Regions from separate parts of the Bradyrhizobium sp. USDA 3364 genome, predicted to be linked through region 3. Evidence: riboswitches for the same ligand, from Rfam matches in the RefSeq annotation. Region 3 holds a riboswitch; each other region holds the start of a gene.

Region 1 (10,346 bases), 7.1 Mb from region 3:
TTCGCGAGGCTGATCATTTTGCCGTCGGATGACGCGGGGTCATATTCCGGCAAGCCCAAGCGTTCGCGCATTTCCCGCACGCGAACAGTCGTCCAGGTCTCGCCGTCACCGGTCTTGCAGCGCATCCGATTGAGCGACACGGCGAGCTCTCGATCAGGCCAATGACCAGCGAGCTTACGAAGTGCGTCGACGGCAGTGGGCGCCATATCCCCCGGATATCGGCCCGTCTTAACGCGAGCAACACGAACCTCCGTGTGCGGGCCGCCGGTCCAGTGAATGAGCAGAACGGCCTCGTTGGTGTCCTCATCGAGATCGCAAACAATCTCTCGGACTACGATGTGAACCAGCCGCTGCTTGGTGCGTGTGTCCGTGGACGGTGCGTTCCACACCCGCGGCAGATCATACGCAAGTTGCAGAAGCAAGGCACGGTCGATCTTGGGACTTTCCGCCGATGCGGCGCGCAGCTCCTTGATCCGACCCTCAAGCTCGGCAACCCGCTCCAATGCGCCATTCCAGCGCGCCTCAAGTTCACGGGCAACGTGACGCTTCGCCGGATCCACAAGCTCGTACCGGCGTGCGGCAAGAGACGCTTCGTAGCGTGCGACCTCAAGCTCCCGTTCGACGGCGGCGATGATCTCATGTCTCGAGCGCTCAATCTGGTCGGACGCCAATATCGCTGCTTCAACAGCCCGATCGGAGACAGCCTCGAGGATTTGCAGCGCGACCGCACGATCGATCCGTACTCCGCCGATGCCGATGCATAAGCCTGCGCCGACATGGGCGTCATCGCCGCGGCATTGATAGCGATGGGCATTCCCCTTGGCCTGGCCATAGACCACACGCATCATCCGACCGCAACGTCCGCACCGCATCAAGCCGGTCAGAAGTGCGCATCCCCCGCGAGCCGATTTCCGCGAGCAGTTCTTCTTCATGTGCGCGTTTTCCAGCAGCAGCGCCTGATTGTCTTCATACTCCTGCCAACTGATATAGCCGGAATGATTGTCGCGCAGGAGAACATTCCATTCCTCCCGCGGCTTCTTGAACCCGCTGACCTTGCGGGCGCGACCGTCCACGATCCGTGTCTTCTGAGCGATTCGGCCAAACGCATAGGCGCCAGCATAGAGCGGATTGTGCAGGATCTGCATCACCGTGTGATAGGCCGGCGCTTTCCAGCTGAGCTTGTAGATTTGAACATTCCTCAGGACCATAGGCATTTTGATGTCGGCAGCGCGCAGCCAAAGAAAGACCTGCCGGGCGCTGCCGAGCTCGCGGAACTTCGTGAAGACGAGTCGAACCACTCCCGCCACATGTTCGTCGGGATCGATTTCGATCTTGCCGAGTTCACTCCAACAAAATCCGGATGGTAGCATGAAGCGGTACTCGCCGCGCTGGGCCTTGGAGTCTCGAGCGGCGATTCCACGTTGACGAAGCAGGCTCAGCTCATACTCCGACATCGTCCCCTTCAGTCCGAGAAGCAGGCGGTCGTTGACAAGCCGCGGATCATAGACGCCGTCGGGATCGATGACCAACGCGCCGGCGAGGGCGCATAGGTCGATCAAGTGATGCCAGTCGCGTCCATTGCGCGCCAGCCGCGATGCCTCGATGCAATAGACGGCACCGACATCGCCCGAGCACACCATCGCCACAAGCCGCTCAAATCCCGGCCGCTGAGTGCTGCCGGAACCTGAGCGGCCAAGATCGTCGTCAATGACCGTCACCGACTTAAATCCGGTGGTTTCAGCGACCTGCGCCAAGTCATATTGCCGCCGCTGGCTTTCGAGATTCCCCGTGACTTGGGACATTGTCGATTGGCGACGCTCGGCTACGCAACCCCGACCAGCTCCGCCGATCGTCCGTTGCTCCACCCGCGCCACTTGGCGTACAAAACTCCGAGACTCTAATTGCCGCTGAATGAAAAATTTAGGGGCAGGTCAGCTCGAAGGTTATCCCGTCGGCGGATGCGAGCGCATCTCTTTTCGGAGTTTTCGACTGACGTGGTCCTTTTGCCTGAGAGTTTCCTGGGACGGTTGCTCCTTCGGCACCGTTAAATCGATCTCTCCCAGCGTCAGATAATCAGTGTGACAGTTGCAAGAGGGCCGCCAGTCCTTTGGGCCGGCGGCCAGTCTAGGGAGGAAACGCCCATAGGGCAGCGATAGTGAAACAATCGCAAGTACCGCCAATCCCTTGGCGGATTTCAGAAAGAGCATTGAATAGGCTAGCGTTAGCAGCGGACCTACATCACTTTTCAAGTATCATTTCATCGGGAGGTTGAGCGGGAACGGCCCCGCACCGCATTGAAAGCGCTCTTTTTTTTGCGCTTACCGGGCAGCGAGTGCTCACCATTGCCACGGAGACGCTAAATTTTGATTTCGGGAAGGCGCTCGGGCGCAGGGATAGTCAAAAGCTCGCTATGCTCTATGCCTATTACTGCGACCTCTTCAGTCTGATAAACTCCGCCTTCTAGATAATACTTCGGCTCAACGTGGATGATCATCCCCTCGCGAAGAACCTCTTCAGAGCTTGGCGAGATTGAGGGAGGCTCGGTAATGCTGTAACCAGAACCGTGCCCGACACGAGAAAAGAAGGCCGTAAACGGACCCGGCAAGCCCAAAGAAGAGTTGCGCGCGATTTCTTCGAAGACGCTGTATGCTTCTCCTGTCGTCATACCGGCGCGAAATGCAGTAATAGTTTTCTGCGTAATATTTCGGACTTCGTGATAACGAGCCTGTTCCTCTGCGGTTACCTTTCCGGCTTTAGCTATCCGGTTAACATCAGAGATGCTCCCTCCTACAAGACATCCCATATCCGTCCAGATAAAGTCGTCTGCGGCTAGTGCCCGCTCCGTCGGCGGCAAGGGGGAAGGGAAGCTCCCTCTGCCAAACTTCACGGAAAGCATTGGGACCGCGCTGGCCCCTTTCTCAATCGCCCTAATGGTCAGATGCCGAGCAAACTCGATCTCCGTGACTCCAAGACGCAGTTCTTGGAAGCACTCAAGCATTGAGGAAGTCGCCACTTCCAGAGCAACCTTCTTTTGACGGATTTCGGTCGGGGATTTAACAACGCGGATTTGCCAGATATCCTCGGCGCCCTCGACCAGGTCCAGCGCGGCGAAGTTACTTCTACATTTATGGAGCAAGTTCAGCGAGCCCAACCCGCTGCTTTCAAAGCCATAATCCAGGGCGAGTCGGCGCGCGTTGCAGGCTCGCAATTGGTCAACAATCGCCTCGATAAACGCTAGAACGAATCCCGAATAGGCGACGTGCTCGATGCGGGAAGGCATCTCTTCAGTAAGTTGGATTGCCGGCGCCTCGGCGGCCGAGGATATAATGATAGCACCACTTCTAGAGCTTGGAACAAGAAGCGCGAGCGGACGAGCCTTTGATATCCACGTTATCGATTTGTATCCGGAGAAGTACTCAAAGTTGGCTTGGTCGGTAATCAAGAATGCGTCGATTGATCGCTCGGCCATTACGCGCTTAAGGCTCTTGAGCCTTGTCTCATACTCCGCCGCTTTGATCTTCAGCATCTCTCTAACACCTCATTCTAAGACCTTAGGAATATACTTTGTATATTTTATTTTGCTATTCGTCAAGTTTTGAGTCCAGAGGCTTGATGGCTCGCCATGTAGGCAATGGTCGTCGGAATATGATCCCACATCAACCGACGGCAAAATAATTAGCCTTACGAAGGCTGCCGCACACTTGGAATTTGCGTCGGATCAACAAAGAGCCTGGTCCTGAAGGGAGCCTCGCCGGCAACGGGCATCAATGGCTCGCAATGGTTGGTTCCTGTCGGCGCGCTGAGTCAGGAAACAGTATGCATAGCGATGCAACGAACGCCGGGACAGCTTCGGTTGAAGGCTTTGGAACGATTGCCGTCTTAAGGGCGGCGGCGCGACCGACAAGGCATTTGCATCGACTGCATTGCTCACTCGGCGGATCCGAGGCGAGTAAGTCGTGTAGGCAGCAGCGCGGATTGTAGCGCGTGCTTGATGACGAGTCCACGTTCAGCCCACCTCCTAAGGTCGTCTCGCAGGCGTCGAAGCACGCAGCCGCTTCCCGTTTCGTCAGCATCTGCAATCTTACAGTCGCTCATAGCGCGAGCGCAGGCCGTAGTACTAGACGGATTGCGCTACCCCTTTGAGGCCGAGAAGCGGGCATCGTTGCGGCCACGTAGGTCGCGAGCTCCCTGTACACGCGATCCCGTCCATCCCGCTTTCTGAGTAAGAACGAGCAGCTGACAAAGTTACTAAATTGTCGCATCAGCGACATGGACTTGTTCTTGGCTTGCTGCCCCCTGTAAGGGGCTGCACCGTTGATGGCAATTTGTTCTGATCCTGAAGGCGAGCAGCTGATGACCCTTGGTTCGCCGGGAAACGATACGCTGCAACACATCGCACAAGCAGGCCTGCGGATCGAAAACATAGAGTTTTGCCATGTTCCCCATTGACGCTAGGATCGCCCGGCTTTCAGCGCCGCCCTCGCTGCCGCTAGACGATGAGTTGCGCCTTCCCATCGCGATCGGGCGCATTGAACGCTCGACCGTGTTGGAGTAAATCTCGACGCGGCCGTCGAGGAGAAACAGCGTAAACCCGTCCCAGTGATTGAGCGCATGTTGACCGCCTCTGACCTGCCCCTGAATTTTTCATTCAGCGGCAATTAGAGTCTCGGAGTTTTGTACGCCAAGTGGCGCGGGTGGAGCAACGGACGATCGGCGGAGCTGGTCGGGGTTGCGCAGCCGAGCGTCCGTTGCGGTGAGGTGGGCGGCGTAGGCCGCGGGGGTCAGGTATTTCAGCGACGAGTGGGGACGCTGGAGATTGTAGTCGGCGACCCAATTGGTGATCTTGGCGCGGGCGTCGTCGAGATCGAAGAACAGAATCTCGTTGAGTAGCTCATCGCGCATCCGGCCGTTGAAGCTCTCGACGAAGCCGTTCTGCATGGGCTTTCCCGGTGCGATGAAGTGCCAATCGATGGCTGCGTCCTTGCACCAAGCCAGCACGGCGTTGCAGGTGAACTCGGTGCCATGGTCGGACACGATCATTCCTGGCTTGCGGCGTCGCTCGACGATTGCCGTGAGTTCGCGGGCCACGCGCCGCCCCGAGATCGACGTGTAAGGAATGGCGCCCAGGCATTCCTTGGTGACGTCGTCGACGACGTTGAGGATGCGGAAGCGTCGACCATTGACGAACTGGTCGTGGACGAAGTCCAGCGACCAGCGGACATTGGGCTTGGCCTCGACCAGGATCGGGGCCCGGGTCCCAACCGCCTTGCGGCGAGCCCGCCGCTTGCGGACGGTGAGCCCTTCCTCGCGATAAAGCCGGTAGATCCGGTTGATCCCCGATGGCTCGCCCTCCCGCCGCAGCAGGACGAACAGGCGGCGATAGCCGAAACGCCGCCGCTCGTTGGCGAGATCGCGCAATCGGCCACGCAGAACTGCCTCCGGCGGGCGGCTGGAGCGATAGCGGATCATCTCCGATCCGCACCCACGATCGAGCAGGCCCGCCGTTCCGACAGGCTCATGACGGCCTGCAAATGCGCGACAGCAGCGCGCTTGGCGGCGGGCCCTACCATTTTTTGAAAGGAGCTCGCGAAGTGCGGCTGCATCGAGCATCTGCTCGGCCAGAAGCTTCTTCAGCTTCCCGTTCTCCTCCTCCAGGGCCCTCAACCGCTTCGCCTCGGAAACGTCCATGCCGCCGAATTTGGCTTTCCAATTGTAGATCGTCGCCTCGGAGATCCCGTGCTTGCGAGCCAGATCGGCCGTCTTCGCCCCGGCCTCATGCTCCTTCAGCACCGCAATAATCTGCTCTTCCGTGAACCGTGCTCGCTTCATCTGTCCGTCCTTCTTCGGGCCGGACTCTAACTCCTTCTGGAGGAAATATTCAGTGGCAGGTCACGACGAACATGCGTTAATGCAAGGCGAGATTCTGGAAAGCAAACATGTCCTAGTCTTGGGCGATTCCAAAGAGACTCCATGTGTTCGTGAGCGGAATCGCCCAGAGAGACCAACCTCAATCTGAGCTCAATGCCGCAATCAGGGTATGGCGGCATCGCCGCGCAAGCCCCATCGCAGTCCCCCTCAACACTACTTAACGGAACTGCAAACAATCATTCAACCATCTATGAGCCACAGCCTATTGCCCAAACAGTGCCGACGCGGAGTCAGCGAATATGAGCTTTCGAAACGGCGGTCACCGCCTGCACCTCGCGGTATGGCGTGACGTCAATCGTACCAACGGATATCAACGGCCAAGGCCCAGTGCTATTGGTCATCACCGTGACACTCTCTCAGATTTCACCACTTCTCCCGCCCCCCTGCGCGTCCCGCGGCGGCTCACATTGAGGAAGCGGCAACAAGCCCTCCACAATCGCGAAGGATATGGCGGCAATATCTCGGTCCATCGCCCGATCTTCGACCAATGGCGCGCTGATCTTCCTCACCGCTTCATACAAGTGGCTCAAGGCAGAGGGCAGTTCAGATCCATTGGATCGCAGGTCAACGGCCTGACAGGCCGCCAAAAGCGTCATCGCGACGACGTCTCTCAATTTAAGCTCCATCTCCGCTGCGCCAAGCGCTGCGTGCAGTCCCAGGCTGACGATGTCCTGATTGAACTGTTCGGTTGGCAAGGTATGAACGCTTGCTGGAGCACTTTCACGCCGTAGATGCGCGACGAGAGAGGTATGCGACATTTGCACTCCCTTAAAGCCTTGATATAGGCCGAGCCGGGGACTCAACGAATTCGGGAGACCTCGCGAAAAGCGGCTGTCCATCAAAAGGGCCATGATGGCATGCATATGATTTCCGACTGTTGCAATATCAATCTTGAGCGCGTCCATTATGCGGGAAACATGCTGCCCCATAAAATTTCCGCCGTGAAGGACATCCCCAGTCTCCGGATCTATCAATGGGTTGTCGTTCACTGAACTCGCCTCACGCTCGATCACCATCCGTGCCTCACCCAGCGATTCCGGAACAATGCCAAGTATTTGTGGCGCGCACCGGATTGAATATATCTCTTGGACGCCTTCCGCGAGCTGGACGATCCCGGTGGCTTCATTCGACCTATGAACACCTGAAGAAGTATACGATGACCTACACGCCAACATCTCGCGAAGCGCCGCAGCGACGGCAATTTGACCTGGATGCCCTTTCGCAGCGTGAATACGAGCATCGTAGTGTTCTCTCGAGGCATGCAATGCATCTACTGCCAGGGCTAGCGCGCCGAGCGCAGCTCGAAACGTCATCCATACTCGCTGCACCGTTAGAGCGCCGATGCCTGTCATCGCTCGAGTACCATTGACGAGAGCCAGCCCCTCCTTCGCTTGCAATTCAACCGGTGTTATGCCAGCGCGAGATAATGCTTCACTGGCGCTCATCTCTTGTCCGGCAAAGCAGACGCGACCGCACCCGCAAAGCGCGCTCGCGATGTAACTTGATGGAATCAAGTCCCCGCTCGCGCCAACAGAACCATGTCGCGGCACAGTTGGAACGACGCCTAGATTAATGTGCTCAAGAAGACTCCTCACGATTTCAGGACGCACGGCAGACCAGCCGCGAACCAAAGCTAACAGAGTCAGAAATTGGGCTGCTCGCACGTGTTCCTCTGCAAGGCAATCGCCGGTTCCCGCTGATAGGAACTTGAGGAGATTGCTTTGATGGAGCGCCAGTAGATCGTCAGAGATTACGAGATTGCTGTTGCCGCCGAAACCCGTATTGATGCCGTAGATAACCTTTCCTGAGGTCAGTAGATTTTCGAGCTGGGCCCGCCCCTTCTGCACTAGCTCCAACACGGCGGGTGCCAGGTCAACCTTGCGACGATGTACGGCAACGTCGTGAATGTCATTAAGGTTGACATCTGCATTAAGCTTTACGACGAAAGGTGTTTCCCGTCGACGCGCGGCATCCACCGATTCGATTACCATAAACTCGTTATTCCCGCTGGCAGGTTTAGCGCGCACGTTCATTTGTAGCAACTCCATTTCATTTGTAGCAACTCGATTAGTGACGCGAATCCAGATATAATATGTTGTCGCAATTCGCCGCTCGCCCCGGAGCTGGCGGCTCTTGCACTCTGGCGCGCATCTAATCGAGCAAAATCGTACGGAGGATATGACGACGGGGCTAGCCTAGGCGACCTCCTAATCCCGGTAGTTGGCCCGACGCGTACCTTGCAGTATTTTCGCTGGGTCGCTGCTTGCTTGGGACCACGACCGCTAGGCTGATCGCACGACGTAGCAGACTTCCGCCGCAGTTTCGCCGCCGTGTCCTTGGCTATAACATTCTTCGGTCTCTTGCTCTCGATCGGCAGCAATATCTGAGTCACTTCTCAGTCGGCATCGACGCCCGCTCCTTGTCGACTTTCGTGCGCAATGCGGCCATCACGTCGACCACATCGCTCACGCTGGGGCGCTCCTTCTTCGCGATGGGGTAGTCGACTCCTTCTTGTTCATCCGATCGATCAGCGCCGGTTCGTGGTGATCGTCAAAATTCTTTTGGTTCGAAGTACGCGGCCTTGTGATCGACGATGTGTTTGGTCAGATGGAGTACTTATTGCTCCGCTCCACGTACCGTCGAAACATTCCTTCTCGTCGCGCACTTCGTGCTCTCGGCGTAGTGCGTTTTGACTAGCCCAACTTCACCTGCTAAGTCGCGTCTTGCTTTATATAGTCCGTTGACGACCGGCGGGAAGACGGAGTGCCTTTAGCACAGGCGCGGCAGCCATGCGTGTCGAGGCGTTGTCGCGCAAGACGGTCAGATCGGCGGTAGCGTGTTTAGTTTGACGAGAGGTCTGTCGATCGGGGATTCGGAGAAGAAGGCCATCCGCAAGTTCGGCGAATGCGATCTCAGTGCGCTCTGACGGCGTCGCCTTGTAACCGGCGCTTAGTTCCGGCCCTCCTCCAGGTAGGGAAGGTCTGATCATGAAAGCTGCGAGCGCCTAGGAGACATTGCCACAACGCTGCCCCTCAACGATCACACATAACGTCCATGCCAGTCCAGCTGCGGTAGTGAGCAACTAGCTTGATCGGAGCACTTCGTCGCTCATCGCAATTACCGCAGGATAGAAACATCGCTTGCGATTTAAGCGTGCCGTACGGTGATCAAGGCTAACGACGCCGGAGAGCGCTTCATCGACGCTTGTCTGCCAGTATTGGACCAGTACCAAGGCAACCTACTTGTGACGAACGGTTCAGCGAAGCGCACATTCTGGCCGGACATGTGCGATCGACACAAGATCGTGCCGCAGCCGCTGAAGGCCTAGTGTGCTTGCGCTGCATGACGCAACTAGTTAAGCTATCAACGCGAAACTTCAGAAGCGATCGACATCACCAAGAGCATTATCAGTGGACGGGATAAGGCGGGTCGTCTCAGATCGCACACCGTTTGCGTAACGTTCTCGCCGCGGCCCCGGTCTTCCGGCCGCGCAGAACGCGGAGCAATCGGAATTAGAGAAGTACAACCAAGCGTTCGACGGCGAGAACGACGGCCTTCTGCTATTGGACGTGAGCGCGGTCGCGCAGCTCGCTCGCAGCGAAGGTGTGCAGTTCGATCGGATCGGTGAGGCTCAGATCAAGATTATCGAGCTCATGATTGCGTAGCTTTCGAATAGACCCAATCACGCGCGACGTGTTGGAGAACAGGTGCGCGCCGGAACGGTGACGACCGACCAAAAGGCGCCCCTGCCTGATCTGAACGCAGCGCCAGTTCACCGGAATGGCGAGTTCCTGTGCGCTAAGCAAGTCGGATGAATGCCGCCATCGCGTACGTTGCTCGCGTACGCGACCCTGGTCTGGGCTGCGAGGTCGCCGACGCCCAGATGTTCCCTTGGTCGTCCACCGGCTCGACCGACGGTAGGAACATGGTGCCAGGAGCAATGCCAGGTGCCGCCCGCTGCGGTCACCTCGATCTCAATGAGGCGTCCGGCCTGAGCAGGCTTTTACCGGGACCGTATTGACCACCGGCTTATATCCGGCGAACAACTCTCGCCGCACGGCCGCCGCTTCCGCATAACTCTCAATGCCCTCGGGGCGCATGTACTCAACGATCCTGACCACATCGCCACATCCAAGGTCGCCGTCGCCTTCCAGAATGGCGGCCACGGGGCGTCAGCGCCGGGGACAATCCCCGCGAGCGGTTGGTGCTCTCGGCGGACTCAGTGCGGCAGAGCACCAGGATTGCATCGGCATCATCCAAAAGCGAGGTGTAGAGCTTCTGCCCGCTTACCACCCACTCGTCGCCCACCAGCGCAGCGCGCGTTTTCAGGCCGAAGACGTCAGTGCCTCCACCCGGTTCAACCAGCCCTGAGCTCATCAAGAATTCTCCGGCCGCGAGCCTGTGCAGGAGTTCCGACT
Region 2 (10,346 bases), 170 kb from region 3:
ATCGCGATCATGGCGTCGCAGAAGCGGTCGATCTCGAACTTCGATTCCGATTCCGTCGGCTCGATCATCAGCGTGCCGGCCACCGGGAAGCTCATGGTCGGCGCATGGAAGCCGTAGTCGATCAGCCGCTTGGCGATGTCGTCCACCGTGACGCCGCTGGTCGTCTTCAGCGCCCGCGGGTCGATGATGCACTCATGCGCGACGCGGCCGCGCTCGTTGCGGTACAGCACCGGAAAGTGCGGCTGCAGCCGCGCGGCAATGTAGTTGGCGTTGAGGATCGCAACCTCGGTGGCGCGCGTCAGGCCTTCGCCGCCCATCATCAGGATGTAGATGTAGGAGATGGTCAGGATCGACGCCGAGCCGAACGGCGCGGCCGACACCGGGCCGATCGCATGCGCCGTCGCGCCGTCGGTCGCGGGATGGCCCGGCAGATAGGGCGCGAGGTGCGCCTTGACGCCGATCGGGCCCATACCGGGGCCGCCGCCGCCATGCGGGATGCAGAACGTCTTGTGCAGGTTGAGGTGGCTGACATCGGCGCCGTAATCGCCGGGCCGCGAGAGCCCGACCTGCGCGTTCATGTTGGCGCCGTCGAGATAGACCTGTCCGCCATGCGCATGCACGATGTCGCAGATCTCGCTGATATGCTCCTCGAACACGCCGTGGGTCGACGGATAGGTGATCATCACGGCGGCGAGATTGGCCGAGTGCTTCTCCGCCTTGGCGCGAAGATCATTGACGTCGACGTCGCCGCGCGCGTCGCACGCGACAACCACGACGTCCATGCCGACCATCGCGGCCGAGGCCGGGTTGGTGCCATGCGCGGAGGAGGGGATGAGGCACATCTTGCGGTGTGGTTCACCGCGCGCGAGATGGTAACCCCGGATCGCAAGCAGTCCGGCATATTCGCCCTGCGCGCCGGAGTTCGGTTGCAGCGAAACCGCGTCATAGCCGGTGATGTCGCACAGCCACTGCTCCAGCCGCTTGAACAGCGCGTGATAGCCCTTGGCCTGATCGGACGGCGCGAACGGATGCAGATTGCCGAACGCCGGCCAGGTCAGCGGGATCATCTCGGTAGTGGCGTTGAGCTTCATCGTACAGGAGCCGAGCGGGATCATCGCGCGGTCGAGCGCGAGGTCGCGATCGTTGAGCTTGCGCATGTAGCGCAAGAGTTCGGTCTCAGAACGATGCGTGTTGAACACCGGATGGGTGAGGAAGGCGCTGGTGCGCCGCAGCTCCTTCGGCAGCGCCTCGCGTGCGGCCGCCTCGATCTCGGCATAGCTGAGCTTGCCGCCGAACACGCGCCACACAGCTTCCACAGTCTCCGGCGTCGTGGTCTCGTCGAGCGCGATGCCGAGCGTGGTTGTGCCGATGCGCAGATTGATCCGCTCCGTCTGCGCGCGGGAGAGGATCTCGATCTGCTTCGCGCCGGCCTCGACCGTCACGGTATCGAAGAAGGCCTCGCTGGTCGGCGCGAAGCCGAGCTTGCGCAGGCCTGCGGCGAGCACGGTGGCGCGGCGATGCACGCTGCGCGCGATGTGGGTGAGGCCCTCGGGTCCGTGATAGACCGCATACATCGAGGCGATCACCGCGAGCAGCACCTGCGCGGTGCAGATGTTGGAGGTCGCCTTCTCGCGGCGGATATGCTGCTCGCGGGTCTGCAGCGCGAGGCGATAGGCCGGCGCGCCGCGTGAATCCACCGAGAGGCCGACGATGCGGCCGGGCAGCGAGCGCTTCAGCGTGTCGCGCACCGCCATGTAGGCGGCGTGCGGTCCGCCGTAACCCATCGGCACGCCGAGCCGCTGCGCCGAGCCGACCGCGATGTCGGCGCCGAGCTCGCCAGGCGAGGCAAGCAGCGTCAGCGACAGCAGGTCTGCGGCCACGATCGCAAGCGCCCCCTTGGCGCGCAGCGATGCGATCGCCGGACGGAGGTCGCGCACCGCGCCCGACGTTCCGGGATACTGCAGCAGCGCGCCGAGCACGTCGGCGTTGTCGAGCTCGGTCAGGGGATCGCCGACCAGCAGCGCCCAGCCCAAGGGGGCTGCGCGCGTGCGCATCACCGCCAGCGTCTGCGGATGTACCTCCTTGTCGACGAAGAACACCTTGGCCTTCACCTGCGAGTGGCGCTCGGCGAGCGCCATCGCTTCGGCCGCCGCGGTCGCCTCGTCGAGCAGCGAGGCGTTGGCGACGTCGAGCCCGGTGAGGTCGCAGATCATGGTCTGGAAGTTGAACAGGGCTTCGAGTCGGCCCTGGCTGATCTCCGGCTGATACGGCGTGTACGCCGTGTACCAGGCCGGGTTCTCCAGGATGTTGCGCTGGATTACCGCGGGCAGGATGGTGCCGGAATAGCCTTGGCCGATCAGCGACGTGAACACCTGGTTCTGCGCAGCGAGCTCGCCCATATGCGCGAGCGCCTCGGTCTCGCTCAGCGCGCGGCCGAGATCGAGCGGCGCCTTCTGGCGGATCGACGCCGGCAGCGTCTCGTTCATCAGCGCCTGCAGGCTCGCGGCGCCGACCGTCTCCAGCATCGCGTTGACGTCGCGCGGTGACGGTCCGACATGTCGGCGGACGAAATCGGTGGCGGCTTCGTTGATCGGCTTGAAGGGCGCGTTCATCGGTTGATCCTCGGGATAATCCTTTAGGCGGTGTGCGCGGCGTAAGCGGCCTCGTCCATCAGGCCGCCGAGCTCGCCCTTGTCGGCAATCTTCAGCTTGAAGAACCAGGCCTTGCCGCCGGCATCCGAATTGACCAAAGCGGGCTCGGCGGCGAGCGCCTCGTTGACCTCGACCACCTCGCCGGTGATCGGCGCATAGACGTCGGAGGCGGCCTTGACGGATTCGACGACGGCGGCGGCCTCGGCCTTCTTCAGGCTGCGGCCGACCTTGGGCAGTTCGACGAACACGACGTCGCCGAGCTGCGATTGTGCGTAGTCGGTGATCCCGATCGTGGCGACGTCGCCCTCGATGCGGAGCCATTCGTGGTCGGACGTATACAGCGTCGTCATGGAGATCCTCGCGTTTAGCGTTTGTAGGTATTGGGGACGAAGGGCGTGGCGGCGACTTTCAGCGGCAGCCGCTGGCCGCGCACCTCGGCGAAAACGGTGGTGTCGAGAGCGGAAAGGGACGTGGGCAGGTAGCCCATCGCAACCGGTGCATTGAGGCTCGGGCCGAAGCCGCCCGAGGTCACGGTGCCGATCTGTTCGGTCGAGGTCGGATCGGCAAACAGGCCGGCACCTTCGCGCACCGGCGCACGGCCCTCCGGCCTGAGACCGACGCGGCGACGCGAGGCGCCCTGCGCGAATTGGGTGAGGATCTTGTCGGCGCCCGGGAAGCCGCCGGCGCGGGCGCCGCCGCTACGGCGGACCTTCTGCACCGACCATTCCAGCGCGCCCTCGACCGGCGTCGTCGTGGTGTCGATGTCGTGGCCGTAAAGACAAAGCCCGGCTTCGAGCCGCAGGCTGTCGCGCGCGCCAAGCCCGATCGGCAGCACATCAGGATCGTCGAGCAGCGCGGTGACCAGCGCTTCCGCCTTGTCGGCAGGCACCGAAATCTCAAAGCCGTCCTCGCCAGTATAGCCGGAGCGCGAGACGAAGCAGTCGATATCGGCGACACGGCGCGGGCCGGCGTCCATGAATTTCATCGAACCGACATCTGCACAAAGTTTCGCCAGTGCCGCTTCGGCTTTCGGGCCCTGCAGCGCGATCAGCGCGCGGTCGGCCAGCGACACGATCTCGCAGGCATCCGAGAGATTCGCGCGCAGATGCGCCTCGTCCTCGGCCTTGCAGGCGGCGTTGACCACCAGGAACAGGTGGTCGCCGAAATTCGCCACCATCAGGTCGTCGAGCAGGCCGCCGTCATTGTTGGTGAATTGCGCGTAGCGCTGCCGTCCCGGCGCGATGCCGACAATGTCCTGCGGCACAAGCCCTTCCAGCGCGAGCGCGGCGTCGGCGACCTTGCCGGATCTGGCCTTCAGCACGAGCTGTCCCATGTGGGACACGTCGAACAGGCCGGCTGCCTTGCGGGTGTGCAGATGCTCCTTCAGCACGCCGGCGGTGTATTGCACCGGCATGTCGTAGCCGGCGAACGGCACCATCTTGGCTCCGCGTGCCAGATGCAGCGCGTGCAGCGGGGTCTGTTTCAGCTGGGAGTTTTCGTGCGCAAGCATCACAAGGCCCTCGCGGTTCCCGCGGGGACCTATTTCCCCTTGAGAAACCTGCAGAAAGCCCCATCTGTCGCTGTGCCTGAGAGTATTATCCCGTCGGCGGACGCATCGGGGAAGACCCCAGCGCCTCTTTCCAGATGTCAGACGTCACGCGGTCCTTTTGCCTGAGAGTTTCCGGGGCGGTTGCTCCTTCGGCGCCGGCGGTAAGGCCGGTCTCTCCCGACGTGACGGGGTATACGTAGGTAGAAAACACGGCGCCACCAAGACTGTCAACGCAGCTGCAGCGACTATCCCACGGGGCTTTGTGCTGCCGCGGCAAGCCCATGATCCGGCTGCACAGTTTCTGGACACCGCAGCTGGCAATGTCTAAAAGCGTTCGGCCGGAAAATGACGCCTTTTTGCGGCTGGCCGGCCCCTTTTTCCGATTGGATGAACATGAGCAGCGTCAACGACATCAGGTCGACATTTCTGAACTTCTTCAAGGAGAACGGCCACGAGATCGTGGCCTCGTCGCCGCTGGTTCCGCGCAACGACCCGACCCTGATGTTCACCAATGCCGGCATGGTGCAGTTCAAGAACGTCTTCACCGGCGTCGAGAAGCGCGGCTATCAGCGCGCCACGACGTCGCAGAAATGCGTGCGCGCCGGCGGCAAGCATAACGACCTCGACAATGTCGGCTACACCGCGCGCCATCTCACCTTCTTCGAGATGCTCGGCAACTTCTCGTTCGGCGACTACTTCAAGGAGCGCGCGATCGAGCTCGCCTGGAATCTGATCACCAAGGATTTCGGGCTCAAGAAGGACAAGCTGCTCGTCACCGTCTACCACACCGACGACGAGGCGGCCGGCTACTGGAAGAAGATCGCGGGCTTCTCGGACGACCGCATCATCCGCATCGCGACCTCGGATAATTTCTGGGCGATGGGCGATACCGGCCCGTGCGGACCATGTTCCGAGATCTTCATCGACCGCGGCGAGCACATCTGGGGCGGACCTCCGGGCACCCCGGAAGAGGACGGCGATCGCTTCCTCGAATTCTGGAACCTGGTGTTCATGCAGTACGAGCAGGTGACGAAGGAGGAGCGCGTGGCGCTGCCGCGTCCCTCGATCGACACCGGCATGGGCCTGGAGCGCATGGCCTGCATCCTGCAGGGCGTCGAGAGCGTGTTCGAGACCGATCTGTTCCGCAACCTGATCGATGCCGCCGCGTCGACCCTCGGGCACGGTCCGAACGAGCAGAACGTTGGATCGTACCGGGTCATCGCGGACCATCTGCGCTCGTCGGCGTTCCTGATCACCGACGGCGTGCTGCCGTCGAACGAGGGCCGCGGCTATGTGCTGCGCCGGATCATGCGCCGTGCGATGCGCCATGCGCAGCTGCTGGGTGCAAGCGAGCCGCTGATGCATCGCCTGGTCTGGGCGCTGGTCCGCGAGATGGGCCAGGCCTATCCGGACCTGGTGCGCGCGGAGAAGCTGATCGAGGAGACGCTGCGGCTGGAGGAGGCGCGCTTCCGCAAGACGCTGGCGCGCGGTCTTTCGATTCTGGATGAGAAGAGCGCCGGCCTCAAGAAGGGCGACATGTTCGACGGCGACACCGCCTTCACGCTGTACGACACCTACGGCTTCCCGCTGGACCTGACGCAGGACGCGCTGAAGTCGCGCGGCATCAGCGTCGACCAGGCTTCGTTCACCGACGCGATGGAGCGGCAGCGCGTCAAGGCGCGCGCCTCCTGGGCGGGCTCCGGCGAGGCGGCGAGCGAGGCGATCTGGTTCCCGCTGCGCGAGAAGCTCGGCGCGACCGAATTCCTCGGCTACGAGACCGAAAGCGCGGAAGGCGCGGTGACGGCGCTGATCAAGGATGGCGCCGAAGTCGAGAGCCTGAAGGCCGGCGAGAGCGGCGCGATCGTGCTGAACCAGACCCCGTTCTACGGCGAGTCCGGGGGCCAGGTCGGCGACATCGGTGTCCTCACCGGCGAGGGCGTCAAGTTCCGCGTCACCGACACGCAGAAGAAGGCCGGCGATCTGTTCGTGCATCTAGGCCAAGTGGAGCAGGGTACGCTGAGTGTCGGCACGGCGCTGCAGCTCGAGGTCGACCACACCAGGCGTTCGTCGATCCGCGCTAACCATTCGGCGACGCATCTGTTGCACGAGGCGCTGCGCCAGGTGCTCGGCGATCACATTGCCCAGCGCGGCTCGCTGGTCACGCCTGACCGGCTGCGCTTCGACTTCGTGCATCCGAAGCAGATCACGCCGGAAGAGCTCGCTCGGATCGAGGACATCGCCAACGATGTCGTGCTGGAAAATGACGAGGTCACCACCCGCATCATGGGCGTCGACGATGCCCGGGAGGCCGGCGCCCGCGCGCTGTTCGGCGAGAAGTACGGCGACGAGGTCCGCGTCGTGTCGATGGGCAGGGGCGTCCGCGATCACGGCCAGAACGCGCTCGGCTGGTCGGTCGAGCTCTGCGGCGGCACCCATGTGCGCCGCACCGGCGACATCGGCATGATCTCGGTGACCAGCGAGGGCGCGGTGGCGTCCGGCGTGCGCCGCATCGAGGCGCTGACCGGGCATCACGCGCGCAAGCACGCCAACGACACCATCGCACTGGCCAAGACCGCGGCGCTGGAGCTGCGCACCACGATCGACGACGTGCCGGCGCGCATCGCCGCCCTGATGGAGGAGCGCAAGAAGCTCGAGCGCGACCTGTCTGACGCCCGCAAGAAGCTCGCGATGGGCGGCGGCGGTGCGTCGAACGGCGCAGCCTCAGCCGTTCGCGAAGTCGGCAACGTCAAGCTGCTCGCGCGCGCGGTCGAGGGCGTCGAGACCAAGGATCTGAAGAGCCTCGTCGACGACGGCAAGAAGCAGATCGGCTCCGGCGTGGTCGCGATCGTCGGGGTCACCGAGGACGGCAAGGCCGGCATTGTGGTCGGCGTCACCGCCGATCTGACCTCACGCTTCAATGCGGTCGAGCTGGTGCGCAGGGGCTCCGAGGTGCTCGGCGGCAAGGGCGGCGGCGGCCGGCCCGACATGGCGCAGGCCGGCGGGCCCGACGGCGCCAAGGCGGACGCCGCGCTGTCCGCAATTGAACAAGCAATGGCCGGCGCCGCCTGACGGAGAGGCTGATCGTGGCGACGGCTCCGCTCAAGCCCACGATCAGCGATCCCGGGCTGCGCGACCGTCTCTACGAGCTGCTCGAGCGCGATGATCTGCCGCATTCGGGCGGCTCGCGGTTTGCCGGGATCATCGTCGCGATCATCGCCGTCGACGTGCTGGCGGCGATCTTCGCCTCAGTACCCGAGATCGACGCGCAGTTCGGATGGCTGCTGACCACGGTCGAAATCGCGGCGGTCGTCGCCTTCGCGCTGGAATATGCCGCGCGGCTCTGGAGCGTGGTCGGCCACTCCTTGCGCGACATGACGCCGTTGCAGGCGCGGCTCGAATACGCCTTTTCCGCGCTCGGCGTGATCGACCTGCTCGCCTTTCTGCCGTCAGCGATCGTGCTTTCGATCGGCGACAAGACCGCGCTGGTGCTGTTCGGCATGCTGCCGTTCCTGAAGCTGGTGCGCTACTCGACCGCGATGCGCTCGCTGCTCGCAGCCCTGCATGCCGAGCGGCGTACGCTGTTCGGCTGCGTGGTGATCCTGACCGGCGCGGTCCTGCTGTTCGCCGCGCTGCTCTATGCCATCGAGCACAAGGTGCAGCCGGACAAGTTCGGCACCATGCCGCAGGCGATGTGGTGGGCGATCGTGACGCTCGGCACCGTCGGTTACGGCGACGTCGTCCCTGTAACGCCGCTCGGGCGGATCGTCACTGTGGTTGCGATCGTGGTCGGCTTCGCGATGATCGCGCTGCCGGTCGCGATCATCTCGACCGCATTCGCCGACGAGGTGCGGCGCCGCGACTTCGTCGTGACCTGGGGCATGCTGGCGCGGGTGCCGCTGTTCTCGCATCTAAACGCTGCCGATATCGCCGACATCATGCGCCTGTTGCGGTCGCAGACCATCGAGGCCGGCGAGGTCTTGGTGCGGCGCGGTGATGCGGCGTCATCGATGTATTTCATTACCGCGGGCGAGGTCGAGATCGACCTGCCGAGCCAGCGCGTCCGGCTCGCCGACGGCACGTTCTTCGGCGAGATCGCGCTGCTGCGGCGGACCAATCGCTCCGGCACGGTGACGGCGACGCGGAAGACCAAGCTGCTGGTGCTCGATGCCCAGGACTTCCATGCCCTGATCGAGCGCATGCCGGCGCTCGCCGCGCATGTCCGGGAGACGGCGGAGGGGCGGCTTGCCGATCCGCTCACGGCCGGCGGCGACCTTGCCGCCGGCGAGATCACCCAGGGGCCGCCGGGCGAGACCGACGGCGGTATCCGCGACTAGTCTTGAGGTGCTTTCATCACGCGAACCGGTACCCGCTTCGCTCGGAAACGCCTTGGCCTAGTCGCGGCGCAGGAACACGTAATCCGCCGAGTACGCCGCGCTCTTCAACGCACCGGCCTTGTCGCAGGCGCCGCTGAGCTCGCCGCCCGAGGTGTTGATCCGCTGCACGGTGGCGACGCCGGACAGCTGGCCGTTGCCGCGATGGGAGATCACCTCCAGCTTGAGCCAGGGAATGTCGGCCGCGGTGGTGCCGGGTGCGCTGCCGGCGGTGCGGGCGGTCACGGCGCTGCCGTCGACATGCTCCCAGTTCGGACCGGCATAGTGCCGGCCGACGGTGCGGCCATCGGCGATCAGGGTGGCGACCGGTTCGCGGAACGACCAGGCGAGCTTGCCGTCGGTGACCGGCTTGCACTCATAGACCTGGGCGCCCTCTGCATGGACGGTCAGAACAGGGGACTCGCCGGGCGCCGTGACGGCGTCGGGCAGGGGACCGGCAGCTGACGCCGCCGACCCCGTGAGCAAGAACGATGCGAGCGCAATGCCTCTGACAAGGGCCATGGTCACGCTCGCACCTGTCATTCCAAGATGGCAGCCGTCAGGCCGCTATCGCCTTCACGAGGTTGTCGGACACCTTGTCGAGGAATCCGGTGGTCGAGAGCCAGCGCTGATCGGCGCCGACCAGGAGCGCGAGGTCCTTGGTCATGTAGCCGTCCTCGACGGTCGCGACGCAGACCTTCTCCAGGGTGGAGGCGAACTTCGCCAGTTCCGGGTTGTTGTCGAGCTTGGCGCGATGGGCGAGGCCACGGGTCCAGGCGAAGATCGACGCGATCGAGTTGGTCGAGGTCTCCTTGCCCTTCTGGTGCTCGCGGTAGTGGCGGGTCACGGTGCCGTGGGCGGCCTCCGCTTCCACCGTCTTGCCGTCCGGGGTCAGCAGCACCGAGGTCATCAGGCCGAGCGAGCCGTAACCCTGGGCCACGGTGTCGGACTGCACGTCGCCGTCGTAGTTCTTGCAGGCCCAGACGTAGCCGCCGGACCATTTCAGCGCCGAGGCCACCATGTCGTCGATCAGGCGGTGCTCGTAGGTCAGGCCCTTGGCGTCGAATTCCTTCTTGAACTCGCGGTCGAACACCTCCTGGAAGATGTCCTTGAAGCGGCCGTCATAGACCTTCAGAATCGTGTTCTTGGTCGAGAGATAGACCGGATAGTTGCGCATCAGGCCGTAGTTGAACGAGGCGCGGGCAAAGTCGACGATCGAGTCGTCGAGATTGTACATCTCCATCGCGACGCCGGCGCCGGGCGCCTTGAACACTTCCTTCTCGATCACGGTGCCGTCCTCGCCGACGAACTTCAGCGACAGCGTGCCCTTGCCCGGGAACTTGATGTCGGTGGCGCGGTACTGGTCGCCATAGGCGTGGCGGCCGATGATGATCGGCTTGGTCCAGCCGGGAACCAGGCGCGGCACGTTCTTGCAGATGATCGGCTCGCGGAAGATCACGCCGCCGAGGATGTTGCGGATGGTGCCGTTCGGCGACTTCCACATCTGCTTCAGGCCGAACTCCTTCACCCGGGCCTCGTCGGGGGTGATGGTGGCGCATTTGACGCCGACGCCGACCTTCTTGATGGCCTCGGCCGCGTCGATGGTCACCTGGTCATTGGTTTCGTCGCGGTATTCCATGCCCAGATCGAAATAGAGCAGTTCGACATCCAGGAACGGGTTGATCAGCTTGTCCTTGATGTACTGCCAGATGATCCGGGTCATCTCGTCGCCATCGAGCTCGACGACGGGGTTGGATACCTTGATTTTTGCCATGA
Region 3 (10,346 bases):
GGTGAGGGGATGGAACGACGACAGGCCGGACGACAGCATGCCGTAATCAGGCATCGTGGTCTTGGAGAAGATCACGCAGCCGGCTTCGCGCAGCCGCGCGGCCGGCGGCGCATCCTTTTCCGCGGGTGCGAGCTTGACGCTCGCCGTACCCAGCGGCACCGGCTGTCCCTTGGTCGCGACGTTGTCCTTGATGGTCGCGGGCACGCCATCGAGCGTGCCGGCCGGCTCGGCCTGCTGCCAGCGCTCGGTCGAGGCCTTGGCGACCTTGCGCGCCCCGTCCGGGTCGTACAGGTACAGCGCCTTGATGTGCGGCTCCCAGGTCGCGACCTGGGAGATGATTTCCTCCAGCACTTCCGACGGCGAGAACTGCTTGGCACGGTAGCCGGCGAGCAGATCGACGGCCGTGAGATCGTGCAGCGAGGTGATGTCGTCCTGTTTCGGCTTATGCATGCGCACCTGCCGGCATGCGTTTCTCGATGATGCGGGCGAACATGCTGGCGCCGATCGGCAGGATCTTGTCGTCGAGAACGTAGCCGGGATTGTGCACGGGCACCGAACCGTCGTGGCCGACCCAGAAATACGCACCGGGTACGGCCTGCATCATGTCGGCGAAATCCTCGCTGCCCATCTTGGGCGTCGAGCGGGTGATCACCTTGGCCGGATCGACAACGGTGCGCGCGACTTCCTCGACGACGCGGGACTGCTCTTCCTGGTTCACCAGCACGCTGAAGCCGTCGCGGATCTCGACCGAGATTTCGGCGTCATATGCCGCCGCAAAGCCGGCGGAGATTTCGCGCATGCGCTTGCGGATCAGCGCACGAACCTCTTCGGAGAAGCAGCGCACCGTGCCGCACATCCAGGCTTCGCCGGGAATGACATTGTACGCCGACCCGGAATGGATCTGGGTGATCGACAGCACCGCAGCCTGCAGCGGATCGACATTGCGGCTGACGATCGACTGCAATGCCTGTCCGAGCGTCATCGCGATCACGACCGCATCCTTGGAGCGCTCCGGCATCGCGCCGTGCGCGCCGTAGCCCTGAATCCTGATGTCGAAGAAGTCGGCCGCGGCCATCGCCGGTCCGGGCAGGATCGCGATCTCGCCATGGTTCAGGTCGGGCGCGTTGTGCAGGCCATAGACCTCGTCGCAGGGGAACTGCTTGAACAGGCCGTCCTTGATCATGGCGCGCGCGCCGCCGAGGCCTTCCTCGGCCGGCTGGAAGATGAAATGCACGGTGCCGTCGAAATTGCGGGTCTCGGCGAGATAGCGCGCCGAACCGAGCAGCATCGTGGTGTGGCCGTCATGGCCGCAGCCGTGGAAGCGGCCGGGGATGGTCGAACGCCACTTCAGATTGGTGTTCTCCTCCATCGGCAGCGCGTCCATGTCGGCGCGCAGGCCGATCTTCTTGGTGCTGCTGCCCTTGCCCTTGAGCACGCCGACCACGCCGGTGCCGCCGAGGCCGCGATGCACCTCGATGCCCCAGCTCGAGAGCTTCTCGGCGACGATGCCGGAGGTGCGGACCTCCTCGAAGCCGATTTCGGGATGCGCATGCAGATCCCGTCTGATGGCGGTGAGTTCGTCGGCAAAACTGTCGATGCGCTCAATGGTCGGCATGGCTCTCTATCCGGTTGTGCGTGATGGGGAGGTGGGTGTGAAAGTGGGGCCGTTAGGCTTGATACGAATGCCGGGACGCAAATGTTTCCACGGCAGCGTGGCGGTATCGGCCGGCATCGCGCCCGGGGCGGCGCAAATCAGCAGTTTCTCCGCAATCGGCTCGAAATCGGCGCGGAAATGCACCGAGCTCTTGTTGACCAGGATCTTCTGCGCGGTCGGCTCGATGCCGACATAGCGGTACATCGACTGGTCGGCAAGCTGGGCCTTGTAGGAGCCGACGACGACGCGGACATCGCCGACCCGCAGGCAGGCCGAGGGGCCCATATCCATGTCGCGGCCGCCGAAATAGGGGCCGGGCGCCACGAACTTGCCGTCCGAGAGCTGTTCGACGACGAAGGTCTCCCGGTAGGGCGCATCGCCGGGAATGCCGGACTTGCCGCCGAGCTCGAGCGTGACTGATGCCCCGATCCCGGCGGTGTGCGCGGCGCTGGCCGATTGCGGGTCGTAGATCACGCCGGTCGCGGCGCTGGCCTTGTTGCGCACCAGCGCGCGCAGCATGCCTGTGGTGTCGGAATCGCCGCCGGCGCCGGGATTGTCCTGGGTGTCGGCGATGATGATCGGCTTGCTGGCCGACTTCGCCAACTCCATCGCGAGTTGCACGCCTTCGTCGGGCGAATAGATGCGGCCGTCGAAATCGTCCTCATGGCTCTCGACCAGGGCCACGATCTTGTCGACAGCTTCATCCGCATCCGCCTGGGTCCGTCCGTAGGCGAACACGCTCGGCCCGCAATCCCTGAAATCGGCCGCCGGGAAGCCCGGTGCGAACGACAGCGTCGGCACGGCGTCGCTCTCGAGCGCGGCAAGCTTCTGGTAGATGCCCTTGGTCGGCTGGTCGTTGGTGCACTGCCAGCTGATCGGGATCAGGAACGGCAATTGCCGGAACGCCTTGGCGAACCGCTGTTTTGTTTTCAGCATCAGCGCCAGATGCCTGGCGCAGGCGCGGCCGGTGTCGGCCATGTCGACATGCGGATAGGTGCGGTAGGCGATCAGCGCATCGGCGTGTTCGATCATCTTGGGCGAGACGTTCGCATGCAGATCGAGGCTCGCCACCAGCGGCAGGTCGTTGCCGATCGCCGTGCGCACGCGCGCCAGCGTTTCGCCTTCGCCATCGTCGTGATGCTCGGTGACCATGGCGCCGTGCAGGTCGAGATAGACGGCATCGATCGGCCCGGCAGCACTGATGCCGTCGACCATTTCCGTCACGATCCGCTCGAACGCATCCTTGCTGACATGCGCCGACGGGCTCGCCGCCGCGAAGATCGTCGGCACCAGCTCCCAGCCATTGGCCTCCGCCGCCTCGACGAAGCCGGCGAGGCCGACATTGATCTTGCGCATGACCTTGAGCACGTCGGCGCCATGCGTCATCGACGGCCAGCCGCCGCCATGCACGAAATCGTCATACGTTGCCTTCGTCGGTGCGAAGGTGTTGGTCTCGTGCAGGAAGCCGCCAACGGCAATGCGGGTCATCAAGTTGGTCTCGATACGTTTCTTCGATCATGATGCGATTGGAACGGTTCGCACCGCGATCGCTGTCGTTGGTTGTGCGTGATCTTTCGGGGAGACCGTTGTCCACCGTCCGGGCCATGCTCTAGCGCGCGACGTTAAGCGTGTCGTCGCGCCAAGCGCAAGCCGGGGAGCACCAGCGGATTTGCATGCCCTGTGGGCGTAAAGGCTTAAGGCAAAAGACCTAGGCCGTCGCCCCAATGCCTTCCGAAACGGGGCGGAAGTTGGCGAAGTCCCAGCCGCGGCCGGGTGCCGCATCGAGCAGCGCGCGGGTATAGGCCTGCTGCGGATTGGTCAGCACCTCGGCGGCCGGTCCCTGTTCCACGACGCGGCCATGCTGCATCACGGCGACGTCGTCGCAGATCTGTGCGGCGACGCGCAAATCATGCGTGATGAACAACAGCGCGATGCCGAGCCGCCGCTGGATTTCGTCGAGCAGATCCAGAACTTGCGCCTGCACGGAGACGTCGAGCGCGGACACGGCCTCGTCCGCGACCAGCACGTCGGGATCGAGCGCCAGCGCGCGCGCGATCGCGATGCGCTGGCGCTGGCCGCCGGAGAACTGGTGCGGATAGCGCGAGATCGCGTCGGGCGGCAAATGGACGAGCTCGAGCAGCTCGCGGGCCCGCGCCAGCGCTTCCTTGCGCGGCATGCCGTAGTTGATCGGACCTTCCGCGATGCTCTCGCCGACGGTGACGCGCGGATTGAGCGAGCGGTAGGGGTCCTGGAAGATGATCTGGATCTTCTGGCGGTGCGGCTGCAACAGCCGCCGCGACAAATCCGAGATCTCGCGGCCGGCGAGCCGCACGCCACCCGAGGTCGGATCGATCAGGCGGACGATGCAGCGCGCCACCGTCGATTTGCCGGAACCGCTCTCGCCGACGATGCCGAGCGTGCGGCCCTTGCGCAGCGTGAGCGTGACGTTGCTGGCGGCGGCGACCTCGCGGGCTTTGCCGTACAGCGATCGCTCCCGGTAGACCTTGCTGAGCTCGTTGGCTTCGAGCACCACCGGCTCGGTCGTCTCCGGACGCGGCGCGCGCGGCACCAGGCTCGGCACCGAGGACAAGAGGTTGCGGGTGTAGTCCATCTTGGGAGTGCGCAGCACGTCCTGCAGCGGGCCGGCTTCGACCAGCCGGCCCATGCCGCATCACCGCGACGCGGTCGGCGATCTCGGCCACCACGCCCATGTCGTGGGTGATGAAGAGAACAGCGGTGCCGTGGTCGCGCTGCAGGTCGCGGATCAGGGTGAGGATCTGCTTCTGGGTGGTGACGTCGAGCGCCGTGGTCGGCTCGTCCGCGATCAGCAGCTTCGGTTCCAGCACCAGCGCCATCGCGATCATGATGCGCTGCCGCTGTCCGCCGGAGAGGCGGTGCGGGTAGGAGGAGAAGATGCGCTCCACGTCCGGCAGCCGCACATGCTCCATCATCGCCAGGATCTTCCGGCGCCGCGCACGGGCGTCGAGATCGGTATGGGCGCGCAGCACCTCGTCGATCTGGCGGCCGACCGGCACCACCGGATTGAGCGCGGTCATCGGTTCCTGGAAGATCATCGCCATCCGCGTCGCGCGGAGCTGGCGCAGCCGCCGGTCGCTGGCGGTGAGCAGTTCCTCGCCGACCAGCTTGACGCTGCCGCCCGACGGCACCAGCGTGCCCTTCTGCTGCAGCCCCATCACAGTGAGCGAGGTCACCGATTTGCCGGAGCCGCTCTCGCCGACCAGGCACAGCGTTTCGCTCTCGCGCACCTGCAGCGACAGGTCGTCGATGATGCGATGCGCATCGGTCTTGCGGCCGAGGCCGACGACGAGATTGTTGATGTCGAGGACGACGTTGGAAGAGTTGGTTGCGGTCACTTGCCCTCACGCTGCTTCATGCGGGGATCGAGCGCGTCGCGCGCGGCGTCGCCGATCAGATTGACGCTGAGAATGGCGATCGAGAGCAGCAGCCCCGGCCAGAAGATCAGCGACGGCTTGACCTGGAAGTAGGCGCGGCCCTCGGCCATGATGTTGCCCCAGGTCGGCGTTTCCGGCGAGATGCCGGCGCCGAGGAACGACAGGATCGCCTCGGTCAGGATCGCGGAGGCGCAGACGTAGGTTCCTTGCACGATCAGCGGTGCGATCGTGTTCGGCATCAAATGCCGCCACATGATCTTCGGCAGGCTGGTGCCGAGCGAGATCGCGGCCTCGACATACGGTTCCTCGCGCGCCGTCAGCACCACCGAGCGCACCAGCCGCGCCACGCGCGGGATCTCGGGGATGGTGATCGCGACCATCACGGTCCAGATGCTGGCGCCCGACAGCGACACCACGGCGATCGCGAGCAGGATGGCGGGGATCGCCATCAACCCGTCCATCACGCGCATCAACACCGCATCGACCCAGCGGAAGAAGCCGGCGACGAGGCCGATCAGGAGACCGATGGCGATCGAGCAGACGGCGGCGCCGAGCCCGATCACCAGCGAGATCCGCGCGCCGTAGATGATGCGCGACAACAGGTCGCGTCCATAGGCGTCGGTGCCAAGCAGGTACTGCGTGCTCGACGGTTTCAGCCGCTGCGCCGGCGTCAGCAGCAACGGATCGTGTGGCGCGAGCAGCGGCGCGAAGATCGCCATCAGGATGATGAGGGCGAGGCAGATCGTCGCAACCGCGATGATCGGCGTCGAGGTCAGGAAGCCGAACTTGACGCGGAACGGCCGGGTGACGGGGATGGAGGATTCGGGGAGGGTATCGATCGCCATCGCTTAGTACCGGATACGAGGATCGAGCAGGGTGTAAGCAACGTCGATCAACAGATTGACGCCGACATAGATGCCCGACGTCAAAAGGATCATCGCCTGGATCACCGGATAATCGCGCGCCAGCACCGCATCGACGGTGAGGCGGCCGATGCCGGGCAGGTTGAATACGCTCTCGGTGACGACGACGCCGGAGATCAGCAACGCGAAACCGGAACCGATCACGGTGATGACCGGAACCGCGGCGTTGCGCAGCGCATGGCGCAGCAGCACGCCGGTCTCGCCGATGCCCTTCGCGCGCGCGGTACGCACGTAATCCTCACCCAGCACGTCGAGCATCGAGGCGCGCGTCATGCGGGCGATCAGCGCGACATAGATGAAGGAGAGGGTGCAGGTCGGCAGGATGATGCGTTCGAAGAACGGGCCGAATCCGGCCGAGATGCTCTTGAAGCCCTGCACAGGGACCCAGCGCAGGTCGATCGCAAAGATCTGGATCAGCACATAGCCGATCACGAATACCGGTACCGAGAAGCCGAGCACCGAAAGACCCATAACGAAGCGGTCGATCCAGGTACCGTGCTTCCACGCCGCGATCACGCCGAGCGGCACCGCAACCAGGATCGAGAGGATGATGGTGGCCAGCGCGACCGAAATCGACGGCTCGAGGCGCGGGCCGATCATCTCGAGGATCGGCTTGTTCGAGATCAGGGAGACGCCGAGGTCGCCGTGCAGCAGCTTGGCGACCCAGGTGTAGAACTGGATGTAGATCGGCTCGTTGAGACCAAGCGAGGTCCTGATGCGTTCGAGCTGTTCGGGCGTCGCATTGTCACCGGCGAGAATCGCGGCGGGGTCGCCCGGCGTCAGCCGCAGCAACAGGAATACGAACAGGGCCACCACGCCCATCACGGGAATGGCGGCGAGGATGCGGCGAAGCAGATATCCGAGCAAATTGGATCCGTTGGGTTGTGGCCGATGAAGTCCCCAGCGGGACCGTTGCACACCGGACCGTAGCACAGATGGTAGCGGACACACGGTAGAACTTCAGCAAGTCCCATGCCATCGGTGCTGCGGTTTTTGCGGTGCAGCTAATCAGTCCTGATGGTGCGATTATTCCTCCAATGACGTTCGAAGCAGTCCACTGGAAGGTGGATTGCTTTCAGCTTTGCGAGATTTCGCGGGCACGCGGTCGAGCCCAACACCAAGTGTCGGCGCCATCGACGGCGCATCGAGGTCGCGCCAGTCGTCGATCGCCCCTGCGACCATCTGCGCCGTCGCGGCCGACAGCGTCCAGCCGAGATGGCCGTGGCCGGTGTTGTAGAACACGCCCGGAGTCCCTCCGGCGCGAACCACCGGCATCATGTTCGGCATCATCGGGCGCAGGCCTGCCCAGGGCACCACTTTCGACGTATCGATGCCGGGGAAATGATGCCGCACCCAGTCCACCAGCGGCTGGATGCGGTCGGCCCTGATATCGCGGTTGAAGCCGTTGAACTCGGCGGTGCCTGCGACGCGGAAGCGGTCGGCGCCGAGCCGGCTGGTCACGATCTTCGCGGCTTCGTCGAGCAGGCTGACGGTCGGCGCGGCATCCCGGCTTTGCGGTGCATCGAGCTGCACCGTGATCGAATAGCCCTTCACCGGATAGACGTTGACGCGATCGTTGAGCAGGGCGGCGAAGTGGCGGCTCGCCACGCCGGCGCAAATCACGATGCCGTCCGCCTGCAACTCGTGCCGCGTCGCGACGCCGGCATCGTGCGAAGCAGCTTCGGTCCAGCCGATGCGGAAGCCGTCATCGCCGCGCGCGATCGTATCGACGTCAGCCTCGTGGACGAAGGCCGCGCCGCGGCGGACGCAGGCGTCGGCGAGGCCGCGCGTGAACTTGTGGATATCGCCGGTCGCGTCCGACGGCGTGAAGAAGCCGCCATAGCAGGTCGTCTGCAGCGCGGGTTCGATCGTGCGGATTTCGTCCGGCGTGACCGGCCGGCGGTCGAGCCCGCCCTGTTGCAGCAGCGTGTTGACGCGCAGGCCGGCGTCGAAGCCCGCCTTGTCGTGATAGACGTGCAGGATGCCGCGGCGTTCGAGATCGAAGGCGATATTCTCGCGCTGTGCGATCGAGAACAGATGCTTGCGCGCTTCGATTGCGAGTTTCGTGGTCTCGATGGTGTTGGCGCGGTAGCGCGCGATGCCACCGACGAACTCGCCGATCCAGGAATATTTGTGCCAGCTCGGCTTCGGATTCATCAGCAGCGGCGCGTCGCTGCGGAGCATCCAGCGCAGTCCCTTGAGAATGGTCGCGGCGCTGTTCCAGACTTCCGCGTTGCTGGCGGAAAGCTGTCCGCCATTGGCGAACGAGGTTTCCATTGCGGCGTAGCGATGCCTGTCGAGGACAGTCACGCGGTAGCCGCGTTCGAGCAGGGCATAGGCCGTCGTCACGCCGGTGATGCCGGCGCCAATGATCGCAATGTGAGGCATAATGGTCTTCAGGCTCCCGTGTTGTTAGAGTCGCCGAAGCGCCGGTGAAAACCGGCCGTTTCGACGCCCCATCTGTCACGGTACCTGAGAGCTTGATCCGCATCGGGCCTACGCCCGGAAGCGAACTATCCCCTTCGGTGGACGTCACGGCCCTTGATGTGCGGCCATGCTCGTCTCTCTCCAGATCGTCCTGACGATACGGTCCTTTTGCCTGAGAGTTTCCGGGGCGGTTGCTCCGTCGGCGCCGAAGCCGACAACACGAATGTTGTCGCTCCGATCTCTCCCGCATCGTCGCGTTGGACGGCCGGACCGTAGGCGAAGCCTCAAAATTGGACAAGGCTAAATTTCGATCCGGCAGTGCCAACGTGTTGTGCAGCGCAATCGATGTCAATCCAGCGTCGCGAGCAACGCCGCCATCAGGCGGCCGCGCTCGGCGAGGCTGTCGACCTCGATATGCTCGTTGAGCGTATGCGCATCGGCGCCGCGAACGCCGAGGCCGTCGAGTGTGGGGATGCCCATCGCGCCGGTGAAGTTGCCGTCCGATCCGCCGCCGGCGCTGCCATGCGGCAGATCGAGGCCCATCGCCGCCGCGAGGCCTTTTGCCTTTTCATACAGCGCCATGGTGCCGGCATCCGGCTCCCACACCGGGCGCGTGACGCCGCGCGTCACCTTGAATGTCACGTCGTTGGCGGTGCCCGATAGCGCCAGCATGCGCTCGACGCCGCGGTCGAGATCGGCCTGGCGCTTGGCCATGCTGAGGGCTTCGCCGGTGCACGTCGTGGCGACGCAATTGACCCATTGGCCGCCATGCACGATGCCGACCGAGAAGGTGCAGTCCTCGGTGGTCATGCCGTCAATGGCAATGATTTGCCGCGCCATTTCGCGGATCGCGGAGCGGCCTGACGACAGCGTTGCGCCGGCATGGCTCGGCTTGCCGGTGGCTTCCAGATTGAAGCGCGCGATCGCATAGCGGCCGGTGACGACACCGTTGTTCGGCCGGCCGGGCTCCGGCACCAGCACGTATTTGTTGCGCGCGGCTTCCGCCTCGATGATGTCGCGGGTCGACGGCGTGCCGACCTCTTCATCGGGCGTGAACAGCACGGTGATCGGCAGCGGCGTCGTGAAGGCGGCGCGCGCCAACTGCCGGATCGCCTCGATCGACAGATAGTTGCCGCCCTTCATGTCGAAGATGCCGGGCCCGAAGCACTTGTTGCCTTCGCGCCGCCACTTCAGTTTCTCGATGGTGCCGACCGGATGCACGGTGTCGAGGTGGCCGGCGATCAAAATGCCGGGCTGGCCCTGCTTCGGATGCGGAAAGCGGGCGCGGACGCAGCCTGCGAAACCCTGGCGGCCGGCGATGCGTTCGATCGTCGCACCCATGATCGCCATCTCGCGCGCGGCGAGATCGAGCATGCGCTCGACCGCGGCCGCGTCCCATGTCGGGCTCTCGCATTCCACCCAGCTGCGCAGACCCTGCAGCATCGCTTCGGAATCAAAGGGGAGATTGGCTGGGTTCATCGTTTTTCTCTCTTGTTGTTCTGACCGCGCCGGCTTCGGGCGGTGCTCACGAAAATCTCAGTCGACGATTTTGTAAAGCCAAAATCTGGCGCGGCGCCTCATTCGTTTGTGTACGTGCGATGCAGCCCGAAACCGATTGACGCGCTTTGCGCTTGGTGCAAGTCTCGATTTCACAAGCCATACAGCATGTTAGTTCGCCTAAATAACGAACGGCATGCATAACGAATAAGCCGGCTTTGACCAGTTACACGTCAGGAGAGATTGCATGTTCCCTATCTCGCGTTGGAAGCGCCGCACGCTAGCGGCCGCGTTAACGGCGTTTGCGCTGTCTTTTGCGCCGCCGGCGATGGCCGCGGGCAAGACCATCACCGCGGTGATGCATTCGGATCTGCGCGTCATCGATCCGATCATGACCACGGCCTACATCACCCGCGATCATGGCTACATGAT

Evidence for each region. A riboswitch is a leader RNA that binds a small molecule or an ion and turns the genes downstream of it on or off. The one in region 3 is predicted to bind glycine.
Region 1: another riboswitch for glycine. It lies ahead of ACVILL_RS05235 (recombinase family protein); the one in region 3 lies ahead of ACVILL_RS38615 (D-amino acid dehydrogenase).
Region 2: another riboswitch for glycine. It lies ahead of gcvT (glycine cleavage system aminomethyltransferase GcvT); the one in region 3 lies ahead of ACVILL_RS38615 (D-amino acid dehydrogenase).

The regions. Positions count from the first base shown of each region.
Region 1 covers NZ_JBSRYG010000002.1:1,078,336-1,088,681, forward strand. The annotation lists gene ACVILL_RS05235 (recombinase family protein) at 1-1,802, opposite strand, end outside; glycine riboswitch at 1,986-2,073, opposite strand; gene ACVILL_RS05240 (M24 family metallopeptidase) at 2,357-3,526, opposite strand; gene ACVILL_RS05245 (IS66 family transposase) at 4,249-4,641, opposite strand; gene ACVILL_RS05250 (IS3 family transposase) at 4,645-5,790, opposite strand; gene ACVILL_RS05255 (HAL/PAL/TAL family ammonia-lyase) at 6,285-7,961, opposite strand; gene ACVILL_RS05260 (hypothetical protein) at 9,489-9,734, opposite strand; gene ACVILL_RS05265 (acyl-CoA dehydrogenase family protein) at 10,033-10,346, opposite strand, start outside.
Region 2 covers NZ_JBSRYG010000002.1:8,337,441-8,347,786, reverse strand. The annotation lists gene gcvP (aminomethyl-transferring glycine dehydrogenase) at 1-2,612, opposite strand, end outside; gene gcvH (glycine cleavage system protein GcvH) at 2,636-3,001, opposite strand; gene gcvT (glycine cleavage system aminomethyltransferase GcvT) at 3,016-4,161, opposite strand; glycine riboswitch at 4,301-4,391, opposite strand; gene alaS (alanine--tRNA ligase) at 4,594-7,269, shown strand; gene ACVILL_RS39475 (cyclic nucleotide-gated ion channel) at 7,281-8,534, shown strand; gene ACVILL_RS39470 (DUF3455 domain-containing protein) at 8,592-9,092, opposite strand; gene ACVILL_RS39465 (NADP-dependent isocitrate dehydrogenase) at 9,130-10,344, opposite strand.
Region 3 covers NZ_JBSRYG010000002.1:8,164,971-8,175,316, reverse strand. The annotation lists gene ACVILL_RS38645 (amidase) at 1-450, opposite strand, end outside; gene ACVILL_RS38640 (M20 aminoacylase family protein) at 443-1,615, opposite strand; gene ACVILL_RS38635 (M81 family metallopeptidase) at 1,622-3,142, opposite strand; partial or broken gene ACVILL_RS38630 (ABC transporter ATP-binding protein) at 3,363-5,028, opposite strand; gene ACVILL_RS38625 (ABC transporter permease) at 5,025-5,912, opposite strand; gene ACVILL_RS38620 (ABC transporter permease) at 5,916-6,857, opposite strand; gene ACVILL_RS38615 (D-amino acid dehydrogenase) at 7,017-8,378, opposite strand; glycine riboswitch at 8,449-8,564, opposite strand; glycine riboswitch at 8,568-8,674, opposite strand; gene ACVILL_RS38610 (M20/M25/M40 family metallo-hydrolase) at 8,766-9,896, opposite strand; gene ACVILL_RS38605 (ABC transporter substrate-binding protein) at 10,162-10,346, shown strand, end outside.